DNA from 3 places in the Shewanella sp. Iso12 genome. Region 3 is predicted to be linked to each of the others. Evidence: predicted binding sites of a transcription regulator. Region 3 holds the regulator's gene; each other region holds the start of a gene.

Region 1 (4,586 bases), on a different contig from region 3:
ATTGCCGAGCATAGTCTGCCCCTTGGTTGTCAAGGCTCTGATAATGGCAAAGGCCACCACCATACCCGTGGCGGCCGAGCAGAAGTTCTGCACCGTCAGCCCCGCCATCTGGCTGAAGTAACTGAGACTGGTCTCGCCCGAATAGGCCTGCCAATTGGTGTTGGTCACAAAGCTGATTGAGGTGTTGAACGCCAGTTGCCAATCCATCCCCGGCAGGTTTTGCGGGTTAAGCGGCAGATATTGCTGCAACAGCAGGATAAGCATCAGGCACAGGGCGCCAAGGGCGTTGAAACACAAGAGCGCCGCCGCATATTGGCGCCAGTTCATCTCCTCAAATACCGCGGCCATCCCGGACCATAGCGCCGCCTCGCGTTTGAAAGGCTTTTGATGCCGGATTAATAACGCCAACGGCTTTGCCAACAATAGGGATACCGCCAACAAGAGCCCCAGAAAAATCGCCGGCAAACCTAAGGATTCCATAGTCAACATAGTCAGAAATCCTCTGGATGCAACAGGGCAAAAAACAGATAGCCAAATAATCCCAAGGCCAGCAGCAAAGCGGCCCACTCCATAACAGCCATAGTGAATATCTCCTGAAAAAGACTTTAATTTCAGGGTCAAAGCTTATGAAAACCGGTATAAAAACGGGGTGTAAATATCCGTAGGGTTTGTATAAAAGCTGTATAAATGGGCGGGATTGGCATTGCACTACTGCCAAGATAAACGGCGTATACACTGCATAAAGGCAGCAAGCCATGACATGGCTGGTCAAGCTACAGGGACAATGTATTGCGAAGCCGCGGTTAAATCAGCAGCGAGACAAACCATGGATTGCGGGCGCCATCAATGACAGCGCCCGGGTTAAGAAGTTACAGAAGGGCGTTAATTTGTCGCGCCAGCCAATCGTAGTAAGGCGCTCCACCATGGAACCAATCATGTTGGCCATCGGCATAAACCAGCTCTGAAGCATAGGCCAAAGGATCGGTTATGGTTTCGTTGAAATGACGGGCGGCGTGCAGGAACTCAACCCCCATCTGATCCCAGACATATTCCATGGCATCCATATAAGCCATCACAAATGGTGCCATTGACTTGGACTCTTCAAAATACTCAACGAACGGGGTATCTGAGATCACCACAACTCTGTGCCCCTGCTCTTTGAGCCTGAACACTATGGTCATCTGCTCCTGCATCTGTTCATTGAAGAAGTCGACATAGTCGCTGAGTTCAATATCCTTGAGTTTTTCGGCTCTGGAATTCCGCATCCATTCAATAAACATGGAAACTGTCTGGTGCGTCTGTAGCCCTATATTGGTCAAGACAACTGAGTCTGCGAGTTTCTCCGATTTTACCAAAGCATCCAGGTTGGCCAGGATCGGCTGCCAGAGCTTTCTCGAATCGGCGCTCTCCAGCGGTACCACGATGTCACTCTCCGGACTCAGTACAAATTTATGCTGGGCAAATCCCGAGCCATTCATCACCATGCCACCGCAGAAAGCTTGCCCCAGATGTTCAAACGCCTTGGCCAATTTCCCCATATGGCTGTCGCCAATCAGTGTCAGGGTATCGGCCGTGACCTTGGCACCTGTGGCGGTTCTTTGCAAGGCATCCAGCAACTCTTCGTCACAATCGGCTTCAAGGTGATTGGTAACCAGGTTTTCCTCACAGGCCAACGCCTTGGACCAGTGACGCATCACATAGCCGACTCCCTCTTTGGAAACAGTGCGCATGTTGTCCAGAAACCGGAAATCTGCAGGCAAGGAGGTAGTGATCAACTCATAGGAGGGAAAGTAACTGGCATCGGCGACATCCTTGCAGAAGCTGCCGGCGACGGCCCGTAAAACAGACTTGGAATGACCATTGGCCACCAACACATGTTCTTCAGTAGCCGTGGCGGTGAGGGGCACAGGAGATACAGTCAATATCAATTTCAGCTTTGGATTGATGCACTTGAGTTGCTGCAACAGCCGGTCGAGATCGATATAGACCTCTTCGTAATCAAAGACCTTGAGCCGGTAACAATCAGGGTCAAACTCGCCCAGTTTGACTCCAGGACAGGAGGGATAACAAACCCCATTGGGATCGACCCAGGTTTCAATCAACCCCAGAGTGAAAATAAAGCTGTTACTTGCGGCAATATGGCGTTTGGTTTCGGCCACGACCTTGCGACGATATTCGAGCAATGCCTCCCGGGAGGAGTAGCCTTCCTTGCTTTTCGGCAGCAGTAAGTCGTAATAGCGTTGGTTTTCTTCATCAAAATAGATGCTGTACTGAGCAAGTTCCTGTTCCCCCTTGATAAACCATTGCAACAAAGCACGGGCGTTATACAGGTTGCCAAAGGCAAAACTGGATGTCACATCTGGGTTTAGCTCACTGCGCAGATAAGAGTAGTTATGCTGTTCCAGCCAATTTCCTATGTGCTGGGCAAAACAGGAACCTGCCGAAGAGAGTTGTTGTTTGGTATCAATGGGGAGCCTGGGGATGAGCTCACGAAAAAGCTCAGTCTCGGGCCGAATATCCGCCACCGCTGAACGCCAAAAACGCTCCTTATGAACGGGATCATAAGGTAAAGAATGCTCCATGCTACTGCCTCCAATGCAAAATATTCCTCTACCGCCACCACGGTACAGCTGTGGTTACCCGATCCAGTGCGCGGTATAGATTAATTGCGACAGGCAACCAAAAAGAGACATTATTTAACACTTTCATAAACTTGACGTCTACATCAGCAGATCACATATTGCAGATGTGGGGCAGAAATTTACCAATTCAAAGGGGTAAGCCAAGCACGGTTTTGGGAAACGAAGCTGACGTTTTGGCAACAACGCAGGTATAGCCGTTGTGATTACGCCATGTCAGAGCCACAAAAAAGGGCTGCCGCTGCTGCCCTTTTGGTTGCATCTTTAGGTTTCAGTACGGCTTATGAATGCTGCTCCAGCCATTCGCGTACCGGCCGGAAGCTGCGTCTGTGCTCAGGCAAGACACCGTGTTGACTCAAGGCTTCGAAATGCGCCTTGGTGGGGTAGCCCTTATGGGCAGCAAAACCATACTCAGGGTGGCGACTGTCAAGCTCGGCCATCTCCCGGTCGCGGGTGACCTTGGCTATGATAGAGGCGGCGCTGATGACAGGGATCAAGCCATCGCCCTTAACCACCGCGGCTGAAGGCAGGCCAAAATCCGGGGTCCGATTACCATCTACCAAGACTTTCTCGGGACGCACGTTCAAGCCCGCCACGGCGCGCTGCATCGCCAACATGGTGGCATGCAGTATGTTGAGCTCATCGATTTCCGCCGGGCTGGCTCGACCGACTGAGACCGCCAGCGCCTTGGCCAGGATCTCTTCATAGAGGGCATCGCGTTTCTTTTCGCTGAGCTTCTTGGAATCATTAAGGCCGCTAATTGGATTGGCGGGATCCAGGATCACCGCCGCGGTGACCACATCGCCGACCAAGGGGCCACGCCCCACTTCATCTACCCCGGCGACCAGCCCCTGGCACAACAGCTGCGCTTCGGCTTCCGAGAGTTGCTTATAGACTGTCATCTTTCCTCGGCTTTTTATCGAGCAAGGCCACAACCGCCTGGGCCGCCTTTTCACTGGCGTTGCAGGCCAGCAGGCTGTGCAGCTTAGTAAACTCGGCCAGCAACGGCCGGTTATCTTTATCCAGCAATTTACCCACCTCTTCGGCTATCCGCTCGGCAGTGCAATCGTCTTGGATAAGCTCCGGCACCAACTCCCTTCCGGCCAACAAATTGGGCAAAGAGAAGTGGTTTATCTGCATCATCCGCTTGGCAATACGGTAAGTGATAGGGCTGACCCGATAGCCAACCACCATGGGGCGCTTGACCAACATGGCTTCCAGCGTGGCGGTGCCCGATGCCAACAAGATGGTATCGCTGGCAGCCATCACTTCCCGAGAGCGCCCTTCCGTCATATGAATTTCCAGATCCGGCGCATAGGTTTCCAGTGCGGCAAGAAACTGCTCGCGGCGTTTTTCATTCACCAAGGGGGTAATAAACTTGAGATCCGGATAGCGCTGTTTCAGCAGCCTGGCCGCCTCCACAAAGGGTTGGGCCAACATCTTCAGCTCACCACCACGGGAACCCGGCAGGATAGCCAGATATTCGGCTTCGACTTTCAAGCCGAGTGCTTCTCTGGCAAGACGCTTGTCATTCTCCATCGGGATTTCATCGGCCAGAGTGTGACCGACAAAGGTGCAAGGCACCTGATGCTTGTCGTAGAAGGCTTTTTCAAACGGCAGCAGTGACAGCACCATGTTGGTAGCGCGGGCGATTTTGAAGATCCGCTTAGGGCGCCAGGCCCAGACCGACGGGCTGACATAATGCACCGTCTTGATCCCGTGCGCCTTGAGCTTGAGCTCCAGGCCGATATTGAAGTCCGGGGCATCTATACCGATAAAGCAATCCGGCTGCAGCGCGGTTATCTGTTTGACCAGACTCGAGCGTATCTTCAGCAATCTGGGCAGGCGGGAGAGCACCTCGGCAATTCCCATCACGGCCAACTCTTCCATGGCAAACAGCGACTCGAATCCGAGAGCTTCCATGCGGGGGCCACCGATACCGATAAA
Region 2 (4,586 bases), on a different contig from region 3:
TGCCTAGGTTCTGGCGCCATCTGCATGCAAGGTCGCACCTGGCAGATGGAACCCGACAAGCACCGGACGGCACTTTGGCAAAACATCCCGCAGTCTGATGAGATGCAGGGCAAATTGAACGCAATAAAAAACCCGGTCATGCCGGGTTTTTTATTGTTCGCCTATGGCTTAGCCACGGCTGGCGCGCTTGCGGTCATTTTCAGTCAGATGACGCTTACGCACACGGATGCTCTTGGGCGTGACTTCAACCAGTTCATCATCATCGATGAATTCCAGCGCCTGCTCCAGGGTCATCTGGATATGCGGAGTCAGTACCTGAGCTTCGTCGGTACCAGAGGCACGCATGTTGGTCAGCTGCTTGCCCTTGAGGCAGTTTACTGTCAGGTCGTTGGAGCGGCTGTGGATACCCACTACCTGGCCTTCGTAAACTTCGGCGGCGTGGCCAATCATCAGACGACCGCGATCCTGCAGACCAAACAGCGCGAAGGTCAAAGCCTTACCTGTGGCGTTGGAGATCAATACCCCGTTGCTACGCTGGCCGATATCGCCACCCTTGTAAGGACCATAGTGGTCGAAGGTGTGATACAGCAGACCTGTACCTGAAGTCGCTGTCATAAACTCGGTCTGGAAACCGATCAAGCCACGGCTTGGGATCATGAAGTCGATACGTACACGGCCCTTGCCGTCAGGCTGCATGTCGCGCATGTCGGCCTTACGGGTACCCAGCTTCTCGATAACGCCGCCCTGATGTTCTTCTTCCACGTCCACAGTCAGCTGCTCGTATGGCTCGCACTTCTCGCCGTCGATCTCTTTGATGATCACTTCAGGACGGGAAACCGCCAGCTCATAACCTTCACGACGCATGTTTTCGATCAGGATAGACAGGTGCAGTTCACCACGGCCGGATACGCGGAAACGATCCGGACTCTCGGTTTCTTCCACACGCAGAGCCACGTTGTGTACCAGCTCCTGTTGCAGACGCTCAAGGATGTTACGTGAAGTCACGTACTTACCTTCTTTACCCGCGAAAGGAGAGGTGTTGACCTGGAAGGTCATAGTCATGGTTGGTTCATCAACAGACAGAGGTGGCAATGCTTCGGCATGACCGACAGCACAGATGGTGTCGGAGATCTTCAGCTCGCCCAGACCTGTGATAGCAACGATATCACCGGCATTGGCACTGTCCACTTCGTGGCGTTCCAGGCCCATGTAGCCCAGCACCTGACCGATTTTACCGTTACGGCTCTTGCCATCGGCACCGACAATAGTGACCTGTTGGTTGGTCTTGACGCTACCACGCTTGATACGACCCACACCGATAACCCCTACATAGCTGTTGTAGTCCAGCTGAGAGATCTGCATCTGGAATGCGCCTTCGGCGTCGGCATCCGGTGGAGATACTTTTTCAACGATAGTTTGGAACAGTGGGGTCATGTCTTCACTGTTGTCCTGAGGATCCAGGCTGGCAAAACCGTTCAGTGCAGAGGCATAAACCACTGGGAAGTCCAGCTGCTCGTCGGTGGCACCCAGGTTGTCAAACAGGTCAAATACCTGATCGATAACCCAATCAGGGCGGGCACCCGGACGGTCAATCTTGTTGATCACCACAATAGGCTTAAGACCTTGGGCGAATGCCTTCTTGGTCACGAAGCGGGTCTGTGGCATTGGGCCGTCCTGCGCATCAACCAGCAGCAGTACAGAGTCAACCATAGACAGAACCCGTTCTACTTCGCCACCGAAGTCGGCGTGTCCTGGGGTATCTACAATGTTAATCCGATAGTCGTTCCACTTAATGGCGGTGTTTTTCGCCAGAATAGTGATCCCACGTTCTTTCTCCAGATCGTTGGAGTCCATCACCCGCTCGGTGGCTTCTCCGCGGGTTGCCAGGGTTCCTGACTGTGCCAACAGCTTGTCTACCAGGGTAGTCTTACCGTGGTCAACGTGCGCTATGATGGCGATGTTACGTAAATTCTCTAACACAGTTTTGCCTCTTACGATCTCTGTTCTGTGGGATGCAGCAATATAAATTGAATGGTACAACCGCTTTATGACTGCTTGGCGATTGCCTTCCAGGCCTTATAAAACCTGGGCTGCCATCGTGTCGGGGAGCACAATTTCCCCGGATGGTTGCTTTAAAAAGCGTGCCATTCTACTCTAGCGAGGGGCTATCGCACAGGATTATTTTTTAGACACCTATGAATATCCGGCTTATTCAGCGCACGCACCATTATGGTGAACGCACCTTTTTGGAACACTCAATGCACCATGATAGTGCAAACCCGCTTGCCTCGCCAGCCCTCTATTTTACCACTCCCTTTATTTTCAACATCTTAGCATCTTGGCATGAGTCTGGCTTAATAGAGACCAACAAGGCGCCAGACGCTACATACTAAGAGTTGACAAAGGGCACCCCCTTTACCCTACCGGAGGCTTGATAATGTCAGTCGAATCAGTTTTACAACAGCTGCAAGAGTTGGAAGTTAAGTTTGTTGATTTACGCTTTACCGATACCAAAGGTAAGGAACAGCATGTATCTATCCCGACTCATCAGGTAGATGCTGATTTCTTTGAAGACGGCAAAATGTTCGATGGTTCATCTATCGCCGGTTGGAAAGGGATCAACGAATCTGACATGGTGCTGATGCCAGATCCAAGCAGCTTTGTACTGGATCCTTTCACCGAAGAAACCACAGCGCTGATCCGCTGCGACATCCTCGAGCCCGGCACTATGCAGGGTTACGACCGTGACCCTCGCTCTATCGCCAAGAAAGCCGAAGAGTACATGCGTTCTACCGGGATCGCCGACACTGTGCTGATCGGTCCTGAGCCAGAGTTCTTCCTGTTTGATGACGTACGTTTCGGTACCGACATGAGCGGCACCTTCGTCAAAATCGATGCCAAAGAAGCGGCCTGGAACTCAGGTACCAGCTATGAAGAAGGCAACACAGGTCACCGTCCATTCGTTAAGGGCGGCTACTTCCCGGTTGCGCCTGTGGATTCTTCACAGGATCTGCGTAGTGCCATGTGTCTGGTGCTGGAAGAGATGGGCCAGGTTGTGGAAGCTCATCACCATGAAGTTGCTACCGCGGGTCAGAACGAGATCGCCACACGCTTCAATACTCTGACCAACAAGGCCGATGAAATCCAGGTACTCAAGTACGTGATTCACAACATGGCTCATGCCTACGGCAAGACAGCAACCTTTATGCCTAAGCCGATAGTCGGCGACAACGGCAGCGGCATGCACGTACACCAGTCACTGGCCAAAGACGGCACCAACCTGTTTGCCGGTGACAAATACGGCGGCCTGTCTGAAACTGCCCTGTACTATATAGGTGGTATCATCAAGCACGCCCGTGCCCTGAACGCCTTCACCAACCCAAGCACCAACTCCTACAAGCGTTTGGTGCCACACTTTGAAGCCCCTGTGATGCTGGCTTATTCTGCCCGTAACCGCTCGGCTTCTATCCGTATCCCTGTGGTACCAAGTCCTAAGGCTCGCCGTATTGAGACCCGCTTCCCGGATCCTATGGCCAACCCTTATCTGGCCTTCGCAGCACTGCTGATGGCCGGTCTGGACGGTATCCAGAACAAGATCCACCCTGGTGATGCCATGGACAAGGATCTGTACGATCTGCCGGCCGAAGAGGCAGCGGAAATCCCGACTGTGGCCGAATCTCTGGAAGTCGCCCTGGCGGCTCTGGATGCAGACCGTGAGTTCCTGACACGCGGCGGTGTGTTCAGCGATGACTTTATCGACTCTTACCTCAAGCTGAAACAAACCGAGGCCGAGCGTGTCAGCCGCACCACTCACCCAGTCGAATTTGAGCTGTACTACAGCCTCTAATTGCCCTGCAATCAACCGATGAGTCAAGCCATCGGATAACAAGAAAAGCGCCCCGGGAGCAATCCCGGGGCGCTACTATTTTAAGGCTATAAAACTCAACCCACTCAGGGAGCACCGACAAGCTCAGGAGCACTCTGAGCCTTGGCCCCTGTGAGTATCACCGCCAACTTGAGTTCACCTTCTGTCTGGTTCAACTCCTCAAGCCCTTCTGGAGTAAAGCGATATTGGCCTTCTGTCTCCAGCGCTTCCATGGTGCCACCGCAGGTGTCGACGGTTTCGCTGCATTCGAAACGCACCCCCTTATGCCAAGGCATGGAGAAGGCCGATACCTGCTCAGCGGGCATCTTGAGGTACATCACCAGATAGTTACTGCCGGCATCCTTGACGGGTTTGCCCTCCGCCGTAGTCAGGCTAAAGGTCAGTGCCTGGCTTTGAGGATCCACGGCGCTCAGTGCCACCTTGAGGCTTTCGGCTTCATTAATGGACACAGACTGCTCAGGTTCAGGATCCGGCGGAAGCACAGGGTCATCATCGTCATCCCACCAGTCACAACCCCCCAGGCACAACAGCAAAGACGCTACTATCAAACTCTTATGTTTCATAACAGCCTCCTAGTGACAATCGCTGCAGACCGCACCTTCGTGAACCCCGGTCAAACCGGCGCCGACATCATGGGCGCTGTGGCAGCTCTGACATTCCATCTGTGAATTGACATCGGCACCTATATAAGTGTCCGGTT
Region 3 (4,586 bases):
GATGCAAAGCGAGGATATGTTACCTCAAGACAGGGGTGTTATAGAAACAAAGAGTGCAGCGCTAAGGCTTTAGCTGGCTTCGTCGAAACGGGCGTTGATCAGGGCGCAGATAGCGTCCATCGCGGGTTCGGCATCCGGGCCTTCGGCGATGAGGCGAATACTCTTGCCTTGACCGGTTTCCAGCATCAAGAGCCCAAGTACACTGGCGGCCGAGGCTTTTTTCTCGCCTTGGATCAGGGTGATATCGGCTTCGAACTCGCTGGCCAGCACCGCCAGCTTAGTGGCGGCGCGGGCGTGCAGGCCCAGCTTATTGACTATGGTGACTTCCCGTTCAACCTTTGCCATTACTCAGCTCCCGGTGACGGGCCTGTACCTTGTGTTTGCTGTTGCCAAAACGCTTGGCGAGCTGCTCAGCGACATAGACAGATCTATGCTGGCCGCCGGTGCAGCCTATGGCTATGGTGAGGTAACTGCGGTTGTTGCGTTCCAGGTGCGGCAGCCAGGTTTCCAATAGATTTTCTATCTGCCAGATAAACTTGTTCACCAGTGGCTGGCGGCTGAGAAACTCCTGCACAGGTTCATCCAGCCCGGTCAGCGGTCTGAGCGCCGGCTCCCAGTGAGGGTTGGGCAGAAAGCGCACATCAAACATGAAGTCGGCTTCCTGGGGCATACCATGCTTAAAGCCGAACGACTCGAAGTTGATCACCAGTTCTTTATCGACACTGCCAAGCAGAATTTCCCGCACTGTGTCACTGAGTTCATAGATGTTCAGCGCCGAGGTGTCTATGTAGTGATCCACCAGTTTCGACATAGGTTCCAGCAGCTTGCCTTCGAGCTTGATGGCGTCCTGTAGTGAGACTTTGCTCTTGGACAGGGGGTGCAGTCTGCGGGTTTCGCTGTAGCGCTTCAGCAGCACTTTATCGGAGGCGTTGAGGAAGAAGCTGGTCAGTTGGGTGTTTTCCGGCAAGGCCGCTAACTGTTGTTCCAGCACTTTTTCCTGATCCGGCATATTGCGCACATCTATGCTGATGGCGACCAGATCATTGCTGCCACGGAGGTTTTCCAACAGGCTGCCTATCATGGGCAGGGGGAGATTATCCACACAGTAGTAACCCAGGTCTTCGAGTACCCTGAGGGCAACGGATTTTCCGGAACCGGAGCGGCCTGAGACTATGGCGAGTTTCATCCTGTGATCACCTGATAGAGTTCTGTTTCGTCGCTGGATTTTCGCAACTGCTTGAGTATCGCCTTATCGCTGAGCTTTTCAGCCATGGCGGACAGGGTACTCAGGTGTTGCTGACATTGATCTGCGGGCACCAAGAGGGCGAACAGTATGTCCACCGGCTGGTTGTCTATGGCATCGAAGGCGATAGGCTCTTCGCATTTGACCAGCACGGCAATCGGCTCTGTAATGTCCGGTAGTCTGCCATGCGGAATCGCAATACCATTACCTATACCTGTGCTCCCCATCTTTTCGCGGGCCAAAAGGCTTTCAAAAATCGCTTGAGAGGAAAGGGTGGGGTACTGGGCGCTAGCGAGATCGCTAATCAGCTCCAGTACCTTTTTCTTACTGCCCGGAGTGGCACAGGTAGTGCACTCCGGCCGCAGGATGGTACTCAGTTCCATCGTTAGTGTTTTGTCAGCTTTTCTTTGTGTTTAATGACCTGACGATCCAATTTATCAATCAGAACGTCGATGGCGGCATACATGTCGGCATGTTCAGAAGTTGCATAGACTTCGCCGCCTGTGAGGTGGATCTTGGCTTCGGCTATCTGTTGCAGTTTTTGTACATTGAGCACAACGTGCACATTATTGATCTGTTCGAAATGGCGTTCAAGTTTAGAAAACTTACTTTCCACGTAGTCACGCAGTGAGTCGGTGATCTCGATATGATGTCCTGTCAGGTTGATTTGCATAGAAAGATTCCTCCAATTTCCAACTGTGGATTTATAAACTCTTACGCTGGTTCGACGGTGGTATCATCATAGCCTCGCGATACTTGGCTATGGTGCGTCTTGCAACGTTGATTCCCTGTTCTGCCAGAAGTTGCGCCATCTTGCTGTCGCTCAAAGGCTTCTTCTGGTTTTCCGCTGCCACGAGCTTCTTGATAAAAGCCCTGATCGCCGTGGAAGAGCATTCTCCGCCATCTTCGGTGCCGACATGGCTGGAGAAGAAGTACTTCAATTCAAATATTCCCCTGGGGGTATGCATATACTTTTGAGTGGTGACCCTGGAGATGGTCGATTCATGCATCTCGACCGCCTCGGCAATATCGTTGAGCACCATGGGTTTCATGGCTTCTTCACCATATTCAAAAAATCCCTGCTGGAACTGCACTATACAGTTGGCCACCTTGAGCAGGGTGTCGTTGCGGCTCTCCAGGCTCTTGATAAACCATTTGGCTTCCTGAAGATGACCACGAATAAACTGGCTGTCTGATTGACTGCGGGCGCTACGAGCCATGGCAGCATACTGCTGATTGATCCCGAGTTTGGGCATACAGTCCGGGTTGAGTTCTACTACCCAGCGGCCGTTTTTCTTCCAGACGCTGACATCAGGGATCACATATTCCTCGTCCATCGGCTGCACCAGCAAGCCGGGGCGGGGATTGAGACTCTGGATAAGGTTGATGGCGTCACGCAGCTGATCTTCCTTGAGCCTGGTCTTGCGCATCAGGGTGCGGAAATCACGGGCGGCAATGAGATCCAGATGTTCGTCAATCAACAAGCGGGCGTCGGCCAGATGCGGGGTGTCTGCGTTGAACTGTTGCAACTGGATCAGCAGGCATTCGCGCAGATCTCTGGAGGCGATGCCGACAGGATCGAAGTGCTGGATCCGCTTGAGTACTGCCTCGACTTCATCGAGCTCAATCTCAGGGTTGCCCATGGCTTCGAGGATCTCCTCTGTGCTCTGGGTCAGATAACCCTGCTCGTCGATGGCATCAATAATGGCGGTGGCAATGGCGTCGTCGGTATCGGAAAACGGGGTCAGGTTCTTCTGCCATTCCAGATGTTCATAGAGCCCTTCGCTGGTTTCCCCCTGGAAGGGCATATCATCTTCACGGCCCATGGCCGGCCCGGAGGCGCTGGCGGCGGTAAAGACTTCGTCCCAGGTGGTATCCATAGGTAATTCATCCGGCATAGACTCATTGTTCAATGCCTCTGAGGTTTCTACCGTGGAACCATCTTCCTGCTTGGCGCTCAACTCGCCGGCGTCGTTTTCCTTGTGGTTGTCGTCGATAGCGTCATCCTGGTTGTCCTCGGCCATTTCCAACAGAGGGTTGGCTTCCAAGGCTTCCTGGATTTCCTGCTGCAGCTCAAGGGACGACAGTTGCAGCAGGCGAATAGCCTGTTGCAACTGAGGTGTCATGGTCAACTGTTGACCCAGTTTGAGCTGGAGTGACGCTTTCATTATACCGCTAATCCCTACTCGTTATTTTTCAAGGAAAAAATTCAATAATAACAAACTATAATACCCGGAATTGCCACCGGATGACATGATCCTAACTATAGCCTGAATTGTTCGCCTAAGTACACAGCACGCACTTGCTGGTTGTCCAAGATTTCAGCGGGTGTGCCCTCGGCGATCAACTGCCCATGGCTGACTATGTAGGCTCGCTCACAAACGTCGAGTGTTTCGCGAACATTGTGGTCTGTGATCAGCACTCCCAAACCGCGGGACTTAAGCTGTTCGATGATTTTCTTGATATCGATAACTGAGATGGGATCCACACCGGCGAATGGCTCATCCAGCAGAATGAACTGTGGATTGGCGGCCAATGCCCGGGCGATTTCCACCCGGCGGCGTTCACCGCCGGAGAGGGACATCCCCAGGCTGTCACGTATGTGGGTAATATGGAATTCTTCCAGCAACTGTTCGAGCTGTTCCTCGCGCTTGTCGCTGTTGAGTTCTTTGCGGGTTTGCAGCACGGCCATGATGTTGTCATGCACCGACAGCTTGCGGAAAATACTGGCTTCCTGTGGCAGGTAGCCTATGCCTTTACGGGCTCGCAGGTGCATGGGATCCAGGGTCAGCTCGTCGTCGTCAATGAAGATACGGCCCTTGTCACTCTGTACCAGCCCAACCACCATATAGAAGGTGGTGGTCTTGCCAGCCCCGTTGGGGCCCAGCAGCCCCACGATTTGGCCGGTATTGACCGACAGGCTGACGTCTTTGACGACGTTGCGCTTTTTGTAACTCTTTGCCAGATTCTGTGCCGTCAGGGTGCTGGTCATTGCGGCTCCTGCTGCTGTTCTTTCTTGTTGAGATCCTGATAGTTTTCTGGCTGGATAACAGTGGTTACCCTGTCTTGGCCTTTGCCGCTGCTTTCCGCTTCCAACTGCTGCTTGTTGATGTCGTAGACTATCTTCTCGGCGGTCACTTCACTGCCGTCCTGTTCTACTTTGGCCTGGCCCAGCAGGGTCATGATACGGCTGTCTATGTTGTAGTGGATCTCTTTGGCCTTGGCACTGGCCAGACGGCCGTCTTCCAGTTTCTGGGTATAGGTAGCGGGTGAGCCCTTGGCCACCAGGATCCGTTCGCCACTCTTGTCTTCAGTGTAAGCCGTGAGTTCATCGGCCAGCAGT

Evidence for each region. Region 3 encodes sigma-54, which starts transcription at its own class of promoters, with help from an activator protein. Its sites were predicted from a motif close to GTTGGCACGNNNNTNGNNT; they were not measured.
Region 1: the regulator sigma-54 is predicted to act here: its motif matches at 2,805-2,823, upstream of HCX89_RS04515 (GSCFA domain-containing protein).
Region 2: the regulator sigma-54 is predicted to act here: its motif matches at 2,338-2,356, upstream of glnA (glutamate--ammonia ligase).

The regions. Positions count from the first base shown of each region.
Region 1 is NZ_JAAUHW010000002.1:116,984-121,569, reverse strand. It holds gene kdpA (potassium-transporting ATPase subunit KdpA) at 1-489, opposite strand, end outside; gene kdpF (K(+)-transporting ATPase subunit F) at 492-581, opposite strand; gene HCX89_RS04515 (GSCFA domain-containing protein) at 870-2,582, opposite strand; gene rnhB (ribonuclease HII) at 2,921-3,541, opposite strand; gene lpxB (lipid-A-disaccharide synthase) at 3,528-4,586, opposite strand, start outside.
Region 2 is NZ_JAAUHW010000003.1:302,951-307,536, reverse strand. It holds gene HCX89_RS08080 (MATE family efflux transporter) at 1-98, shown strand, start outside; gene typA (translational GTPase TypA) at 169-1,980, opposite strand; gene glnA (glutamate--ammonia ligase) at 2,438-3,847, shown strand; gene HCX89_RS08065 (hypothetical protein) at 3,952-4,449, opposite strand; gene HCX89_RS08060 (C-GCAxxG-C-C family (seleno)protein) at 4,459-4,586, opposite strand, start outside.
Region 3 is NZ_JAAUHW010000012.1:8,517-13,102, reverse strand. It holds gene HCX89_RS17550 (HPr family phosphocarrier protein) at 70-345, opposite strand; gene rapZ (RNase adapter RapZ) at 332-1,186, opposite strand; gene ptsN (PTS IIA-like nitrogen regulatory protein PtsN) at 1,183-1,626, opposite strand; gene hpf (ribosome hibernation promoting factor) at 1,629-1,916, opposite strand; gene HCX89_RS17530 (RNA polymerase factor sigma-54) at 1,948-3,411, opposite strand; gene lptB (LPS export ABC transporter ATP-binding protein) at 3,507-4,235, opposite strand; gene lptA (lipopolysaccharide transport periplasmic protein LptA) at 4,232-4,586, opposite strand, start outside.